DNA from 3 places in the Leclercia sp. CFBP8987 genome. Region 1 is predicted to be linked to each of the others. Evidence: predicted binding sites of a transcription regulator. Region 1 holds the regulator's gene; each other region holds the start of a gene.

Region 1 (4,059 bases):
CGGGATCTGGTGACCGACCACGCGCTGCTGCAGGTGGATATGCGCAACCACGGTCTGTCGCCGCGCTCGGCAGAGATGACCTACGCCGACATGGCCCAGGATCTGCTGGATACGCTGGATGAGCACAATATTGAAAAGGCGATCATGATAGGTCACTCAATGGGCGGCAAAGCGGTCATGGCGTTGACGGCCATAGCCCCGGAGCGGATTGCCGGGCTGGTGGTGATCGACGTCGCCCCAGTGGATTACGACGTACGCCGCCACGATGAGATCTTCGCTGCCATCAATGCCGTCACCGACGCCGGGGTCAGCACCCGCCAGCAGGCCGCGGCGCTGATGCGTGAACATCTGGATGAAGAGGGCGTGGTGCAGTTCCTGCTGAAATCCTTCGTCGACGGCGCGTGGCGCTTCAACGTGCCGGTTCTCTGGGATCGGTATGACCAGATCGTCGGCTGGCAGCCGGTCCCGGCGTGGCCGCACTCTACCCTGTTCATCACTGGCGGCAATTCCCCGTATGTCACCGAAGCGTACCGCGATGCGCTGCTGGCGCAATTCCCTCAGGCCAAAGCGCATGTCATTGCCGGGGCCGGACACTGGGTTCATGCTGAAAAACCGGACGCGGTGCTGCGCGCTATCCGCCGTTACCTCGCTGACATCAATAATTGATTAAAAAGAGAGCGACTGGTCGCCGGCAGGCCTCCAGTCGTTGGCGTGCCGTTTTCGGTGATGTATGATGGCGCGCTTATCGCCCGGGCATTAGCAGGGTGTCTTGTTTCCCCCGAAGTCTCAGAATCATGGCCAAAGAACACACGGACCGCACGACAATAGATCTGTTCGCGAATGAGCGTCGCCCGGGACGACCGAAAACCAATCCGCTATCGCGTGATGAACAGCTGCGCATTAATAAGCGCAATCAGCTTAAACGCGATAAAAGTCGTGGGCTTAAACGCGTCGAGCTGAAACTGAATGCTGACGCTGTCGATGCGCTGAATGAGCTGGCGAATGCCCGTGATATCAGCCGCAGTGAGCTTATCGAAGAGATGCTGATCGCGCAGCTCGAGAAATGGCACGGCAAGGTTTAACTCAGAAAACTCCCCTTCTTGTTGCTTTCATGTAGCACAGAGTGCAGTCCTGCGTGATAGCAGTTTCCGCAGGCTTCTCTGTTCTGCTATGATTGCCCTTATCCGTGGCTAAATTGCGCCACCATACCATTAAGTATCAAGAGGTTATTTTACTCATGGCAATCATCGGCATTTTTTTCGGCAGCGACACGGGTAACACCGAAAACATCGCAAAAAACATTCAAAAACAGTTAGGTAAAGACGTTGCCGATGTGCATGACATTGCGAAAAGCAGCAAAGAAGATATCGAAGGTTACGATATTCTGCTGCTGGGCATCCCGACCTGGTATTACGGTGAAGCGCAGTGTGACTGGGACGACTTCTTCCCGTCTCTGGAAGAGATCGACTTCAACGGCAAGCTGGTAGCCCTGTTCGGCTGTGGCGATCAGGAAGACTACGCAGAATACTTCTGCGATGCCCTCGGCACCATTCGCGACATCATTGAGCCACGCGGCGCGGTGATTGTGGGCCACTGGCCAACCGCTGGTTACCACTTCGAAGCCTCTAAAGGTCTGGCCGATGATAACAACTTCGTGGGTCTGGCTATCGACGAAGACCGTCAGCCGGAACTGACCGCTGAGCGCGTGGACAAATGGGTTAAACAAATCCGCGAAGAACTGCACCTCGACGACATCCTCAACGCTTGATGATGTCGCGGCGCAACGCTAAAGTTGCGCCGCATTGATAGGTAATTCCAATCAAAATAATTGCTACAAATTTTTAACTTTTGCTGCCATACCTGTACAATGATCCAGGAGTAAACGGGGAACCTTGTAACAACTTTGTTGGCGGTACCTCGTTTTTATAAGCATACTTTACTTGAGACTTGCAGTTTTCATTACGTCATGGCAGTTCTATAATGAGACGCATTATCCCAGGTGCATTTTCTGTCACTTCTTCTTTAGAAGTGAATCGTTTAGCAACAGGACAGATTCCGCATGACTGACAACAACACCGCATTAAAGAAGGCCGGACTGAAAGTCACGCTTCCACGGTTAAAAATCCTGGAAGTGCTTCAGGGTCCGGATAACCATCATGTCAGTGCGGAAGACTTATACAAGCGTCTGATCGACATGGGCGAAGAGATTGGTCTGGCTACCGTTTACCGTGTACTGAACCAGTTCGACGATGCAGGCATCGTCACGCGTCATAATTTCGAAGGCGGTAAATCCGTGTTTGAACTGACGCAGCAGCATCACCACGATCACCTGATTTGCCTCGACTGCGGCAAAGTGATCGAATTCAGCGATGATTCCATCGAATTACGCCAGCGCGAAATTGCCGCACGTCACGGCATTCGCCTGACCAACCACAGTCTGTACCTGTACGGTCACTGTGCCGAAGGCGACTGTCGCGAAAATGACCACGCGCACGACACGAAGTAATCCCTGCATCGACACTGAGCCAACCTGACGGTTGGCTTTTTTTTTGCCTTTTTACAGGCAAAAAAAGAGCCCGGTGGCGCTACGCTTACGCGGGCCTACGGGCTCAGTTCCGGCAGTTTGCACCACCGGGCGTGGCAAAAAGCAGATTACTTCGCGTTGTTGCTGCGGATCTCCTGCCAGATTTTATCGCAGTTTTTGGTCACGTCCTGATTGTTACCCGTTTTACGCGCCTGAATACAGGCCTGGTAATCCGCCACTCTGACGGTTTCCTGGGTCGCAAACTGTTCGTGTGCCTTCTCCTGGCGCAGCACGTCCAGTACGCTCTGGCAGGCCTCGATCTTTTCTGGCGAACCTTCAGCGGTATTGATGCACGCGCTGTAGGCCTCTTTCAGACGCGTGTCTTCTTTCTGGGTCTGGGGTTGTGCGCAGGCGGCCAGTCCTGATGCCAGCACCGCGACCAGTACGATTTTTTTCAGCATAACGGTCTCCAGTCAGGCGGGGAATTCCCCGCCCGGATTGTCATCAGAAGATGGTGAATGGGGCGATAACCATAAACTTCACGTCACGCTCATCCTGGAAGATGTTGCCGTAGCCGCCGCCGTAGCTTGGGATATCGGAATGGTTGTCATACTGCGTGAAGTGCAGTTTGAACATAGTCCCTTTCGCGCGGCCATCCTGCAGGGTGTAGATCGCATCCAGGCTGTAGGCCGATTCCTTGATCTTGTTCGAGGCGATATCTTCACGCTGACCGGCACTGTTGATTAACCAGTCGGCCGGTTTCGCATCCCAGGCGTAGACATAAGACGCGCCAACGCTCCAGCCCGCCAGATTCCAGTTGCTCAGATCGTACATGGCGCCGAAGAAGACCGCTTTTTCGCCGTTGGCGTTAAAGTCGGAGCGGTTATCCCACCACACGTCCAGACGACCGTTGGAAGACGCATAGGTTGGGGTCATACGCTGCAGGAAGTAACCCTGCTGCCCTTCTGCCTTGACGTAAGTCCCTTCCAGACGTAAATCGACCTGCCCGACTTTGTAACCCAGGGTCAGCGCCTGTAGCCAGGCCGTACCGTCGTAGATATCGTTCACGGTGCCGCTGTCGGCTTTATCACGCGTGCCGTAGAACTGATAGGTGGTAGAGAGCGGACCGCCGACGATATCCAGCTTATAGCTGGCTTTGGCAAAGTACTGATCGATGAAGCCTTCAGCCTGACCAAAAGCGGCTTCCAGGATCAGGTTATTTTTGAAATCGTACTTCGCGCCGAAGGAGTGGAGATAGTCGACGCGGGTTTTTCGGTCATTCTGATAGAACTTGTCCATCTCGAGATGCCACGGCGCTTTGTACTCGTTGGTCCACATATAAGAGAAGCTCAACGCACCGCTATCGCCGTAGTCAAAGTTGGCCCCGGCTTCGGCACCCTGATAGGTACCCGGCATAAAGCTCCAGTGCGGCGCTAACAGGGTTTGACCGGTTGGCTGTAACCAGCCGCCGCGGGCCCAGGCCGGACCGTATTTAAATTTTGCTGCCGCTTTATACAGGCTGATCCCGCTCTTAT
Region 2 (4,059 bases), 660 kb from region 1:
TACGATTTCTCCCACGAAGTGAAAGAGGCGATGTCGGGCTGTCTCGCCTGTAAAGCCTGCTCCACCCAGTGCCCGATTAAGATCGACGTGCCGGAGTTCCGCTCGCGTTTCCTGCAGCTCTATCACAGCCGTTACCTGCGCCCGGTGCGCGATCACCTGGTGGCGACGGTTGAGAGCTATGCCCCGCTGATGGCCCGCGCACCGAAGACCTTCAACTTCTTTATCAACCAGCCGCTGGTGCGCAAGCTGTCCGAGAAGCATATCGGCATGATTGACCTGCCGCTGCTCTCCACCCCGTCCCTGCAGCGTCAGCTGGTGGGCCACCGCTCCGCCAATCTGACTCTGGAGCAACTGGAAGCCCTGAGTCCGGAGCAAAAAGCGAAAACCGTGCTGGTGGTGCAGGATCCCTTTACCAGCTATTACGATGCGCAGGTGGTGGCTGACTTTATCCGCCTGGTCGAGCGGTTAGGCTATCAGCCGGTACTCCTGCCGTTCTCACCGAACGGCAAAGCCCAGCACATCAAAGGATTCCTCAATCGTTTCGCCAAAACGGCGCAAAAAACCTCTGACTTCCTCAGCCGGGTGGCGCTGCTGGGAATGCCGATGGTCGGGGTCGATCCGGCGCTGGTGCTCTGCTATCGCGACGAGTACAAGCAGACCCTCGGCGACAAACGTGGTGAATTCCACGTGATGCTGGTGCATGAGTGGCTCCCGACGATTGTCGACGCGCAAACCACCCAGGAGACCAGCGGCGAATCCTGGTATCTGTTCAGCCACTGCACCGAAGTGACCGCGCTGCCGGGCGCGCCTGCCCAGTGGGCGACGATCTTTGCCCGCTTTGGGGCGAAGCTCGAGAGCGTGAGCGTCGGCTGCTGCGGGATGGCCGGGACCTACGGCCATGAGGTGGTGAATCATAAAAACTCGCTGGGGATCTATGAGCTCTCCTGGCACCAGGCGATGCAGCGCCTGCCGCGCAATCGCTGTCTGGCGACCGGCTATTCGTGTCGCAGCCAGGTCAAGCGCGTCGAGGGTAGCGGCGTGCGCCATCCGTTGCAGGCCTTACTGGAGATTATGGGATGATCTGGAAACGTGCGGTGACTCTGCAGGCGTTAAACGCCATGAGCGACGGGAACATGGTGGGGCTGCTGGACATTCAGTTCACCCGCATCGGCGAGGATGAGCTGGAGGCGACTATGCCGGTGGACAGCCGTACTCATCAGCCCTTTGGCCTGCTGCACGGCGGCGCATCGGTGGTGCTGGCCGAAACCCTGGGCTCGGTGGCAGGCTATCTCTGTACCGAAGGGGAGCAGAAGGTGGTGGGGCTGGAGGTGAATGCCAACCACATCCGTTCCGTGCGCAGCGGGCGGGTACGCGGTGTCTGTCGCGCGCTGCATACCGGCGGGCGGCATCAGGTGTGGCAGATTGACATCTTCGATGAACAGCAGCGTCTGTGCTGCTCGTCGCGGCTCACCACCGCGGTGGTATAAAACGAAAGGACGCTGTCGCGGCCTTTTTTCTTTTCTATCTTCTTGAAATTGCACCGCTTCCTGGCGGGCAGCAATTTATGTTAATTCGCGCCTCAAAGTTTATGAGACTATTCCTATGCTCCTTCAAGAGCTAAGCCAGTATGAGTGCCGGAGATAAGCGCCGGATGGAGCAAGAAGCCCTTAAGATTACCTTTGGTAGTCTTAAGGGCTTTCTTTTTTGTGCACCCCACTCGCGATCTTTTCCCTTCAGTAATCGTCTCTTACATCCTGCATGGCAGACACAATAACCAGACCCGTAATGACCACGGCAAGGATGGCGACTATCAATAGTGCTGTAAGCATATCCCCCTCCTGATGCTGGTCCTGAATAACAAGGATAGCGCACCCGAAGGCCATCCATCGCCAGTGCCCCGGCCCTTTCAGAATACGCTTACAGGTATGAGCAGCCGCGTCGGCCAACTCCCTATCTCAAAAATTGGTATTTTCTATACATATTTTGCATTTATCCCATTCAGCCGCGAATAACGGGGAAATAACGCTTTTTATCAGTCGCTTAAGTAAATGTGATCAACCCTGTTAACCCCCGTAGCAGGGTCTATGCTTAATGAAAGTAGCCAAAAAGGGCGGTTAAGCCGAATGCCCCTGCAACTGAGGGGTTGAAGTGATAATCATTATCACTAACATGGTGTTATGCCCTGGGGGCGCACTACAAGAGGTGAATATATGCAACAGCATTCAGAAACATTTGATCCGACGGAATTTGCGTGGCGTGGATTGTCGCTAACACCTGCCGCAGCGGCGCATATTCGCGAGCTGGTAAGCAAGCAGGCGGGCATGCTGGGCGTGCGGTTAGGCGTTAAGACGACCGGGTGCGCCGGTTTTGGTTATGTACTGGATACCGTCAGCGAACCGGCTAAGGACGATCTGCTTTTTGAGCAGGACGGCGCCCGACTCTATGTCCCCTTGCAGGCGATGCCGTTTATTGACGGTACCGAAGTGGACTACGTGCGCGAAGGCTTAAACCAGTTATTCAAATTCAATAACCCGAAAGCCCAGAACGAATGCGGCTGCGGCGAAAGTTTTGGGGTATAGGCGGTATTATGTCTCGACATACTGAAGCAAGTGACGACGTCAACACCTGGTCCGGCGGCCACATTAATTACAAAGAGGGCTTCTTCACCCAATTGCAGACCGATGAGCTGGCAAAAGGGATCAATGAAGAGGTCATCCGCGCCATTTCTGCAAAACGTAATGAACCTGACTGGATGCTGGAGTTCCGTCTCAATGCCTTTAAAGCCTGGCTGGAGATGGAAGAGCCCCACTGGCTGAAGGCGCACTACGACAAGCTGAACTATCAGGATTACAGCTACTACTCGGCGCCGTCGTGCGGCAACTGCGACGATACCTGCGCCTCGGAACCGGGTGCGGTGCAGCAGACCGGGGCCAACGCCTATTTAAGCAAAGAGGTGGAAGAGGCCTTCGAGCAGCTCGGCGTGCCGGTGCGGGAAGGGCGTGAGGTGGCGGTAGATGCTATCTTCGACTCCGTCTCGGTGGCCACCACCTACCGGGAAAAGCTGGGCGAGCAGGGGATCATCTTCTGCTCCTTTGGCGAAGCCATCCACGACCACCCGGAACTGGTGAAGAAGTACATCGGCACCGTGGTGCCCAGCAACGATAACTTCTTTGCGGCGCTCAACGCGGCGGTGGCTTCCGACGGCACCTTTATCTATGTGCCGAAGGGCGTGCGCTGCCCGATGGAACTCTCGACCTATTTCCGCATTAACGCCGAGAAGACCGGTCAGTTTGAACGCACCATTCTGGTGGCGGATGAGGGCAGCTACGTCAGCTATATCGAGGGTTGTTCCGCCCCGGTTCGCGACAGCTATCAGCTGCACGCGGCGGTAGTGGAAGTGATCATCCATAAAGACGCCGAGGTAAAATACTCGACGGTGCAGAACTGGTTCCCGGGGGATAACAATACCGGCGGCATACTGAACTTCGTCACCAAGCGCGCCCTGTGCGAAGGCGAAAACAGCAAGATGTCCTGGACCCAGTCGGAAACCGGCTCGGCCATCACCTGGAAATACCCAAGCTGCATTCTGCGCGGGGATAACTCCATCGGCGAGTTCTACTCGGTGGCGCTTACCAGCGGACATCAGCAGGCCGACACCGGCACCAAGATGATCCACATCGGCAAGAACACCCGATCGACCATCATCTCGAAAGGGATCTCGGCGGGTAAAAGCCAGAACAGCTACCGCGGACTGGTCAAGATCATGCCGACGGCGACTAATGCGCGCAACTTTACCCAGTGTGATTCGATGCTGATTGGCCCGGACTGCGGGGCGCATACCTTCCCGTACGTCGAGTGCCGGAACAACAGCGCCCAGCTGGAGCACGAAGCCACCACCTCGCGAATCGGGGAAGATCAGCTCTTCTACTGCCTGCAGCGCGGCATCAGCGAAGAGGATGCGATTTCAATGATCGTGAACGGCTTCTGTAAGGATGTGTTCTCTGAACTGCCGCTGGAATTTGCCGTTGAAGCGCAGAAATTACTGGCGATTAGCCTTGA
Region 3 (4,059 bases), 410 kb from region 1:
CGATCACCGGCCAGGAGTGGCAGCAGTTTGTCGATCAGGACGTGACCCCGCGTTTTCGCGATGGCTTAACGGTGTTTGATGCGCGTGGGCAGTGGCTGGGGAATGACGGGAAAGTGGCGCGCGAATCGAGCAAGGCGTTGATGCTGATCCACGGGAAAGATGCGCAGAGCGAGAGCAACATCGAGACGCTGCGAAGGATTTATAAGCAGCGCTTTGCCCAGGAGTCAGTGATGCGCGTCGACCAGCCGGTGTGCGTGCAGTTTTGATGAAATCTGCCGGGTGGCGCTAGCGCTTACCCGGCCTACGAAACCCGTAGGCCCGTGCAAGCGCAGCGCCGCCGGGCAATAAACTACAACACTAATCCCGCAAAACTCGCCGATAACAGGCTTACCAGCGTTGCGCCGTACACCAGGCGCAGGCCAAAGCGCGACACCACGTTGCCCTGCTGCTCGTTCAGCCCCTTAATCGCCCCGGCCACAATGCCGATCGAGGCAAAGTTGGCGAAGGAGACCAGGAACACCGACAGAATGCCCAGCCCGCGCGGGGTCATCTGTGCCGCGATTTTTTGTAGCTCGATCATCGCCACAAACTCGTTTGCCACCAGCTTGGTCGCCATAATCCCGCCCGCATGCAGGGCATCACTCAGTGGAATGCCCACCAGCCACGCCAGGGGATAGAAGACGTAACCCAGAATCTGCTGGAAACTCAGGCCGAAGATGCTGGAGAAGAGGGCGTTAACGGCGCTGATCAGGGCAATAAAGCCAATCAGCATCGCCAGAATAATCATCGCCACCTTAAAGCCAGCCAGAATATATTCTCCCAGCATCTCGAAGAAGCTCTGGGACTCATGCATCTTCTCCAGCTTAATTTCCGGCTCCGCTTCCGGGCGAGTCGGGTTAATCACCGTCAGGATAATAAAGGTGCTGAACATATTCAGGATCAGCGCCGCCACCACATATTTCGCCTCCAGCATGGTCATATAGGCTCCGACAATCGACAGTGAAACCGTCGACATCGCGGTAGCCGCCATGGTGAACAGACGACGCGACGAAAGATCCCCCAGCACCCCTTTGTAAGCAATGAAGTTTTCCGACTGGCCAAGCGTCAGAGAGCTGATGGCGTTAAAGGATTCGAGCTTGCCCATGCCGTTAACCTTCGACAGCAGGGTGCCAACAACGCGGATAATCACCGGCAGAATACGCCAGTGCTGCAGAATCCCGATCAGCGCGGAAATAAAGATAATCGGACACAGCACGCCGAGGAAAATAAAGGCCAGCCCTTTTTCACCCATTCCGCCAAATACAAAGTTGGTCCCTTCGGCGGCATATTTCAGTAATGACTCGAAGAAGCCTGAGACGTACTGAATAACAAACAGGCCACTTTCGGCGTGGAGGAAAAAGAATGCCAGCGCAATCTCAATCACAATAAGTTGGATAACGTAGCGAATGCGAATGTTGCGGCGGTCAAAGCTGACCAGCCAGGCCAGCGCAAGGATTACCACCAGCGCCAGCAGGAAGTGCAGGAATTGATACATAGTTGATTTTCAGCAGATTAATGAGGCGCTTATTTAGCCACAGCCCGCTGTAACCGTAAATGAACTTTTACGACATAACTTATGAACCCTTTAGTCACCTGAGTGATTATCTTCTGCTTATGGTTTTACATCCTGTCATCAAAACGCAGCATATTTCGCTTGTATTTCTTATTGCCGTAATGATAATCACTATCAAAAGAATTTACTTTTCTTTGCATCAGTTGACCGTGAATAACATTTAAGGTGTCGGCATGTTTGTTCCATTTCTCATTATGTTACGTGAAGGCCTCGAAGCGGCCCTTATTGTCAGCCTGATCGCCAGCTATCTGAAACGTACTCAGCGCGGCCGCTGGATCGGCGTGATGTGGATCGGCGTCTTCCTGGCTGCCGCCCTCTGCCTGGGTCTGGGCATTGCGATCAACGAAACCACCGGGGAATTCCCGCAAAAAGAGCAGGAGCTGTTTGAAGGCCTCGTGGCGCTGATTGCGGTGGTGATCCTCACCTGGATGGTGTTCTGGATGCGTAAAGTGTCGCGTAACGTCAAGGTCCAGCTGGAGCAGGCAGTGGACAGCGCCCTGGCGAAAGGCAATCACCACGGCTGGGCGCTGATCATGATGGTCTTTTTCGCCGTGGCGCGTGAAGGGCTGGAGTCGGTCTTCTTCCTGCTGGCCGCTTTCCAGCAGGATGTCGGCATCTGGCCGCCGCTGGGTGCGGTGCTGGGTCTGGCCACTGCGGTGGTGCTCGGTTTCCTGCTCTACTGGGGCGGGATCCGCCTTAACCTCGGCGTCTTCTTCAAATGGACCAGCCTGTTTATTCTGCTGGTAGCCGCCGGGCTGGCCGCGGGGGCGATCCGCGCCTTCCATGAGGCGGGCCTGTGGAACCACTTCCAGGATGTGGCGTTCGATCTCAGTAATATCCTGTCCACCCATTCGCTGACCGGCACCCTGCTGGAAGGGATCTTCGGCTATCAGGAAGCGCCGAGCGTCAGTGAAGTGGCGGTGTACTTTATCTATCTCATTCCGGCGCTGGCGCTGTTCTTTATGCCATCGCGGCCGGGCACGCAGCCGTCGCATACTGCGCCCTGAAGTGCTCACTGTAGTTACAACATACTTTTAAAAGGGAAAGGTTATGACTATTCAACTTCGTCGCACCGCTTTGCAGGCGGGTATTGCCGCGCTGCTTACCTCCGCGTTTTATGTTCAGGCGGCAGATGTTCCGCAGGTAAAAGTGACGGTCAATGATAAACAGTGTGAGCCGATGACCATCACGGTCAACAGCGGTAAAACCCAGTTCATCATCCAGAACCACAGCCAGAAAGCGCTGGAGTGGGAGATCCTCAAAGGGGTGATGGTGGTGGAAGAGCGCGAGAACATCGCCCCGGGCTTCACTCAGAAGATGACCGCCAACCTGCAGCCAGGTGAATATGACATGACCTGCGGCCTGCTGACCAACCCGAAAGGTAAGCTGATCGTCAAAGGTGCTGCCACCGCCGACGCCGCCAAAGGCGACGCGCTGCTGAGCCTCGGCGAGGCCATTACCGCATATAAAGCTTACGTCACCAAAGAGACGGCGGACCTGGTGGCTGGCACCAAAGCCTTTACCGACGCGGTGAAAGCGGGCGATATCGAAAAAGCCAAATCCCTGTACGCGCCAACCCGTCAGCACTACGAGCGCATCGAGCCTATCGCCGAGCTGTTCTCGGACCTGGATGGCAGCATCGATGCCCGTGAAGATGACTACGAGCAGAAAGCCGCCGATCCAAAATTCACCGGCTTCCACCGTCTGGAGAAAGCCCTGTTTGGCGATAACTCCACCAAAGGGATGGAGCAGTACGCGACGCAGTTGAACAGCGACGTGCTGGAGCTGCAAAAACGCATCAGCGAGCTGGCCTTCCCGCCGTCAAAAGTGGTGGGTGGCGCGGCAGGGCTGATTGAAGAAGTGGCGGCCAGCAAAATTAGCGGGGAAGAAGACCGCTACAGCCATACCGACCTGTGGGACTTCCAGGCTAACGTCGAAGGCGCGCAGAAGATCGTTGACCTGCTGCGTCCCCAGCTGCAGAAAGATAACAGCGAACTGCTGGCGAAAGTGGATGCCAACTTTAAGAAGGTGACCACCATTCTGGCGAAATACCGCACCAAAGACGGGTTTGAAACCTACGACAAGCTGACCGATGCCGACCGTAACGCTCTGAAAGGGCCGATCACCACTCTGGCAGAGGATCTGGCGCAGCTGCGTGGCGTACTGGGTCTGGACTAAGTTGATGAACAAGCATGATGAGTACGACGTTGTGGAACCTTCACGGCGTCGGTTGTTAAAAGGGGTCGGGGCGCTTGGCGGCGCCCTTGCCCTGGCGGGCGGCTGTCTGGTGGCGCATGCGGCAAAACCGCAGAGCGCGCCGGGTACGCTCTCCCCGGATGCGCGGATGGAGTCCCAGCCGTTCTACGGTCCGCATCAGGCCGGAATTTTAACCCCGCAGCAGGCGTCGATGATGCTGGTGGCCTTCGATGTGCTGGCCAGCGACAAAA

Evidence for each region. The regulator Fur, encoded in region 1, represses iron uptake genes when iron is present. The targets are predictions, from matches to a motif close to ATAATAATGAGAACNACTATCAA.
Region 2: the regulator Fur is predicted to act here: its motif matches at 2,149-2,171, upstream of sufA (Fe-S cluster assembly scaffold SufA).
Region 3: the regulator Fur is predicted to act here: its motif matches at 1,708-1,730, upstream of efeU (iron uptake transporter permease EfeU).

What each region holds. Positions count from the first base shown of each region.
Region 1 covers NZ_CM188255.1:1,316,911-1,320,969, reverse strand. The annotation lists gene ybfF (esterase) at 1-666, shown strand, start outside; gene ybfE (LexA regulated protein) at 795-1,082, shown strand; gene fldA (flavodoxin FldA) at 1,238-1,768, shown strand; gene fur (ferric iron uptake transcriptional regulator) at 2,060-2,506, shown strand; gene chiQ (ChiQ/YbfN family lipoprotein) at 2,653-2,982, opposite strand; gene chiP (chitoporin ChiP) at 3,029-4,059, opposite strand, start outside.
Region 2 covers NZ_CM188255.1:1,977,269-1,981,327, forward strand. The annotation lists gene ydiJ (D-2-hydroxyglutarate dehydrogenase YdiJ) at 1-1,080, shown strand, start outside; gene menI (1,4-dihydroxy-2-naphthoyl-CoA hydrolase) at 1,077-1,487, shown strand; gene sufA (Fe-S cluster assembly scaffold SufA) at 2,211-2,579, shown strand; gene sufB (Fe-S cluster assembly protein SufB) at 2,588-4,059, shown strand, end outside.
Region 3 covers NZ_CM188255.1:1,728,339-1,732,397, forward strand. The annotation lists gene SOM40_RS08140 (DUF3574 domain-containing protein) at 1-266, shown strand, start outside; gene SOM40_RS08145 (NupC/NupG family nucleoside CNT transporter) at 350-1,534, opposite strand; gene efeU (iron uptake transporter permease EfeU) at 1,786-2,619, shown strand; gene efeO (iron uptake system protein EfeO) at 2,663-3,790, shown strand; gene efeB (iron uptake transporter deferrochelatase/peroxidase subunit) at 3,795-4,059, shown strand, end outside.